Linked DNA regions of Persicobacter psychrovividus. The protein of the gene in region 1 interacts with the protein of each later gene in a pairwise test. Links are inferred from orthologs where the notes say so. Each region holds a gene or a part of one and is shown in the gene's direction. Other genes may lie near its edges.

What was found. The genes of interacting proteins can lie anywhere in the genome.
Region 2: the proteins of dnaA (region 1) and dnaB interact in binary tests that used the Escherichia coli proteins (3 or more experiments, as listed by UniProt). The link is inferred for Persicobacter psychrovividus from one-to-one orthologs.

The regions. Positions count from the first base shown.
Region 1 is NZ_AP025292.1:2,654,532-2,657,453, reverse strand. The notes cover bases 1-2,889. They hold dnaA (chromosomal replication initiator protein DnaA), read left to right. Parts: upstream 1-671; coding sequence 672-2,108; downstream 2,109-2,889. Other genes in these bases: AABK40_RS11245 (head GIN domain-containing protein), read right to left, coding at 2,331-2,889; AABK40_RS11255 (bifunctional metallophosphatase/5'-nucleotidase), read left to right, coding at 1-573. In the rest of the region: more of AABK40_RS11245, read right to left, coding at 2,890-2,922. UniProt on the Escherichia coli protein: Plays an essential in the initiation and regulation of chromosomal replication. Binds in an ATP-dependent fashion to the origin of replication (oriC) to initiate formation of the DNA replication initiation complex once per cell cycle.
Region 2 is NZ_AP025292.1:2,171,050-2,173,915, reverse strand. What follows is about bases 8-2,840. They hold dnaB (replicative DNA helicase), read left to right. Parts: upstream 8-568; coding sequence 569-2,113; downstream 2,114-2,840. Other genes in these bases: AABK40_RS09235 (sodium:solute symporter family protein), read left to right, coding at 2,390-2,840; AABK40_RS09245 (UDP-N-acetylmuramate--L-alanine ligase), read right to left, coding at 8-242. In the rest of the region: more of AABK40_RS09245, read right to left, coding at 1-7; more of AABK40_RS09235, read left to right, coding at 2,841-2,866. UniProt on the Escherichia coli protein: The main replicative DNA helicase, it participates in initiation and elongation during chromosome replication. Travels ahead of the DNA replisome, separating dsDNA into templates for DNA synthesis.

The DNA.
Region 1 (2,922 bases):
GCGGCAAATCTTGGGAATCACGAATTTGACAACGGGCTGGAGGGCATCCGCAACATGCTGCAATATGCAGAATTCCCATTCATCTGCTCGAATTACGACTTCAGCGAAACCATTCTCAAGGATCGCTTTCAGCCTTATAAAGTGTTTGAGCGCCAGGGGGTGAAAATTGGCGTGTTCGGACTTGGTGTAGAGCTCGACGGCATGGTTTGGGATAAAAACTATGGCAAAACCAAATACCTTGACCCTATAAAGGTAAGCCAAAAGATGGTGAAGGAATTACGCCAGGATAAAGGCTGTGATTTGGTGGTTTGTCTGAGTCACCTCGGCTATAAGTACGATGGTCCAAAAATGGATGACGTAAAAGTGGCGCAGGCGGTCAGTGGGCTCGACATTATTCTGGGAGGCCATTCTCATACTTTTATGGACGCACCAGTGTATGTGAAAAACCCACAAGGCGAAGAGGTACTGATAAATCATTCGGGCTGGTCAGGGGTAAGGATTGGGAAAATTCAAGTTACTTTTGATCGAAAGAAAAAGAAAAGTGGAATTAACGGGAAAAACGTTCAACTTTAGTGATCGAAAATCGATAGTTCTTTTTTTTTAAGGGATTTTTTATCAATTTTGGTTTCCTTTTTGGAACCTCCCAAGATCGGGTTAATTTTTATTCGGTAATGAATTTGGATGCGCAATCGGTTTGGCAACGCTGCCTTGAATTTGTAAGAAGCAATATATCAGAACAGGCTTTTACCACTTGGTTTAATCCTATCGTGCCGTTGCGTCTGAATGGTACTGTTTTGACCATTCAAGTGCCGAGCCAGTATTTTTACGAATACCTGGAAGAGCACTTCGTTTATTTGTTGCGTGCAGCAATCGATAAAGAGATTGGTAAAAATGGTCGGCTGGAGTATTCGGTGATCGTGGATCGTGGTAATGAAAACAACCAGCCTTACACGGTTAATTTGCCCAACGGCTCCAAGTCCAGCAAAACAGGACCGAAAAAAGACGGATCCGAAAACCAGAATAACTATACAAGCCCATTTTATATTCAGGCCATAGATAAGAGTGTGAAAAACTCTAACCTGAACCCCAATTACACTTTCGAAAATTACATTGAAGGCGATTGTAATCGCTTGGCGCGTTCGGCAGGTTTTGCCGTGGCACAAAAGCCAGGGATTACCTCTTTCAACCCTTTGATGCTTTACGGAGGCGTTGGGCTTGGGAAAACACACTTGGTACAGGCGGTAGGAAACGAGATTTTGCGGAAAGAGGACTTTACAGGCAAATTCGTTTTGTATGTATCTTCTGAAAAATTCACCAATCAGTTTATTGAGGCTTTGAAGGCCAACCAAATGCGGGAGTTTCAGAACTTCTATCTGCAGGTGGATGTACTGATTATTGATGATGTGCAATTTCTCTCGGGAAAGGAAAAAACACAGGAGATGTTCTTCCATATTTTCAACCACTTGCATCAGTCGGGTAAGCAGATTATCATGACTTCCGATTGCCCGCCAAGAGAGTTGAAAGGCTTGCAGGAACGTTTGTTGTCTCGATTTAAATGGGGGCTGACCGCAGATTTGCAGACGCCAGATTTCGAAACGAGAATTGCCATTATTCAGAAAAAAATGCAGGCAGACGGAATCAACATTCCTGAAGATGTATTGGAATATTTGGCGCATACGATCGATACCAACATCCGTGAGTTGGAAGGGGTGCTGATCAGTTTGATCGCCCACGCTTCATTGGTTCGGCAGGACATTGATGTGCCTTTGGCCAAGCAAATCCTGAAGAATATCGTCCATGATATCGAAACGGAAGTAGGGATTGATTTCATTCAGAAGACCGTAGCGGAATATTTTAAACTGAAAGTGGAGGACCTGAAAGCGAAAACCCGTAAAAAGGAAATCGTGATAGCAAGGCAGATCGCCATGTATTTCTCTAAGGAATATACCAATCATTCGCTAAAGTCCATCGGTTATCATTTCGGTGGCCGAGATCACTCAACAGTGATTCACGCCGTGCAGTCGGTCAATGATATGTTGGAAAAGGACAATGAGTTGAAACAGAAAATCAAGGATGTCAATAAGCAATTGAAAATGACCTCCCGTTAATTTATACCTAAAAAAAGCCTGGCAACGCAAATTGCCAGGCTTTTTTATTTGATTTTTTGTGGTTAGGATGAATCCACTATCGCGAGAGTCCGGCTCGTGATAATGGTTGGTTCAAGCGTCCCGCTTGGATCAAAGGCCATTAAATTTTTAGTCCAAGCGAGACACTTGAACTAAAAACAAGGAATAAGTAATCTGTGGACAAATAAAACATCCAATAAAGCCTTACAATCGCTGTACCGAGCCTGCGCCTGAAGTATTCACCAAGACACGCTGAGGATCGCCTACAAATTTCACAGACGATGCACCTAAGCAGTTACCTTCTATGGAATTATTGGCGTGGATTTTAAGGTTTGATGCGCCATTCATGGAAACATGCACTTGGTTGCTAATCATATCTTTGGCTCTTACATTGCTCGCACCAGAAAGTTTCGCTATAAAATTATCTGTAGTCCCCACCAACATGACATTACTTGCACCCGAACAGCGAACTTCAACGTTCTTTGTGTTAAGTTCAAGCTTCATTTTTGATGCACCTGACGCCCTGACTTGCAAATTATCTGACTTCAGTACATTTTTAGAATACACATTACAAGCTCCCGAAGTCTGCACCTCGTTGATATCTTTGACTTGAAAGTAGAGGGTTATTTTTTTTGTTTTGTGGCGACCGTCTTGCATGCTAACACTTAGGCTTTTGTCAATTGTCTTGATTTTAACTAAATCCAAGTCTTGCGGACGGCCTTCCATCACCATTTGACAATCTTTACCTTGGGTAATAAACACCTCAAAAGCACTTGCGAAGTGCAGTTCATTGAAT
Region 2 (2,866 bases), 480 kb from region 1 along the record:
TCGGAACGGGCATGCATCCCCAGAATAATGGCGTCGAGGTCTTCACTGATGCGTTCGGCATTCCAGCCTTCGGTGTCAGGGAGTAGGCCTTCCTGCTGAAGGGCGGTACGTGCGGGGTCAAAAATTTCGTCATCGGAACCCGTGACAAGGTGCCCAGCCCTTTTTAGTGCAATAGCGAGGTTGTGCATAATGGCCCCTCCCATTGCAATGAGGTGTATTTTTAGTGGGTTGTTATTTTCCATGGGGAATGATACTTAATAGGAGAACAAAAATAGAAATTTATTCAAGCCGCCCCAAGGATTGCAGTGCTTTCCTCCTGAGGGCAGGGACGACTTTTGTGTACGGAAATTAAGAATTGATGCCCGCCTTATGCTTGTTTCTCGGATCGGATGCCTTATATTTGTGATCTTATTAATTGTGAAATTAGGGTGGCATGGCTATTGTCAGTGCTATAAGACACAGTTGAAAATCAAATAGGCCGTTATCACGAATATATATGTCTGAGAATAAAGAAAAAGGAACCGGAGCATTTCGCTTGCCTGTAACTGGGGGACCAGCAGAAAGTAAAATGCCTACCAAAACACGGGTGCCGAGCACGATGGCCGGAGGGAAATTGCCTCCACAAGCATCGGAGCTGGAAGAAGTGGTTTTGGGTGCGTTGATGTTGGAGAAAGATGCATTGACCAATGTGATCGATATCCTGCGTCCGGAGAGTTTCTATAAAGAACCGCATAAGCTGGTTTATAAGGCGATTCGTGATCTGTTTAACGATGCAGAGCCGGTAGATTTGATGACGGTGACCAACCGCCTGAGAAAAAATGGTGATCTGGAAAAAGCGGGAGGCCCTTTATACATCTCCAAGCTGACTTCCAAAACCTCCAATGCCGCCAATGTGGAGTTTCATGCCCGGATTATTTCCGAGCAGTCGATCAAGCGGGAACTCATTCAGGTGGCTTCGAAAATTCAGACCGAAGCCTATGATGAAACCCGTGATGTATTTCAGTTGCTTGACGATACCGAACGCTCTCTTTTTGAGGTTACCAACTCCAATATTCGCAAGTCGGTCGCCGATATGCGTTCTGTAATGGGGCAAGCAATTGCCGAGCTTGAAGCGAAAAAGCACTTGAAAGATGGCCTGACAGGTGTCCCTTCTGGTCTGACACAACTCGACCGCGTAACGGCAGGTTGGCAGCCTTCCGATTTGGTGATTATTGCCGCCCGTCCTGCGATGGGTAAGACGGCCTTTGTATTGACCGTGCTGCGAAATGCCGCCGTGGATTTTGAAAAACCCGCAGCGATTTTCTCGCTCGAGATGTCGAATGTTCAGCTGGTGAATCGTTTGATTTCCGCTGAAGCAGAGCTGGAGTCCGAGAAGCTGAAAAAAGGAATGTTGCAGGATTTTGAGTGGGAGCAGCTTGTGGAGCGTACCAACCGCCTGACCAACGCCCCGATCTTTATTGATGATACCCCTGCCTTGTCGATTTTGGAGCTTCGCGCCAAATGTCGTCGTTTGAAGGCACAGCATGATATTCAGATCATCATCATTGACTATTTGCAGTTGATGTCCGGTGATGCTAAATCCGCAAGTGGCGGAAACCGTGAGCAGGAGATTTCCTCGATTTCCCGTGCACTGAAAGGCTTGGCCAAGGAACTGAATGTGCCAGTTATTGCACTCTCGCAGTTGTCGCGTGCGGTGGAAACCCGTGGAGGTGATAAACGTCCGCAGCTTTCCGATTTGCGTGAATCTGGAGCGATTGAGCAGGATGCCGATATGGTGATGTTCCTTTACCGTCCGGAGTATTATGGTATTACCCAGGATGAGGCCGGTAACCCAACTTCGGGAACGGGAGAGGTAATTATTGCCAAGCACCGTAATGGCGCTTTGGATACGGTGCCTTTGCGCTTTATCGGTAAGTATACCAAATTTGAGGACCTTGACATGGGCGGTTTTCAGAACATGACCCGCATACCTGATGGTACTGCAACTTTCGATTCTGAAAATAATGTGATGACCATTCAGTCCAAGGCCAACGATCCTTCCTCTTTGGGTACACCACCAACACCGGATTATATTCCGCCAGAAGAAGAAAACGGTGCCAATCCACCGTTCTAAGATATTCCAACAGGAACACCAGCACGCTGAAGTCATTTTTTCAGCGTGTTTTTTTTGTCCCTGCTGATGCTTTGCGTAATTTGATCTTTCAGAATTTTACTGCTTTGGCAGTCAACAACCTTTTTTAAAACCTAACACAACCCCTATGAATTTTTGGGATCAGCCCGATGATACTAAACCACCCATAGCAGGTACCTGGACTAACCTCTACCTGATCACTATTGGGATCTTTATCTTTTATGTCTTGTTGTTTACCCTTTTATCGTCATTGGTATCATGAATTGGCTGGATTGGGTAGTATTGATCGGGACAATTTTTTCTATTGTAACCTATGGCATCTGGAAAACCAAGAATGCCAAAAATATTCAGGGATTTTTACTCGGCGATAAGGAGCTGAAGTGGTGGACCGTCGGGATCTCGATTATGGCCACGCAGGCGAGTGCGATCACCTTCCTCTCTACTCCGGGGCAGGCTTACGCCGACGGTATGCGGTTTATGCAATTTTATATCGGGATGCCACTGGCTATGGTGGTCCTTTGTGTTACCGCAATTCCCATCTTTTACAAGCTGAACGTCTTCACCGCATATGAGTATCTTGAAGGGCGTTTCGATTTAAAAACACGTTCCCTGGCGGCTTTTCTCTTTTTGTTTCAGCGGGGGCTGGCGGCCGGAATCACGATTTACGCTCCTTCTATCATCCTGTCGACTTTATTGCATTGGCCCCTTTTTCAGACCAATCTGATTATTGGCGTG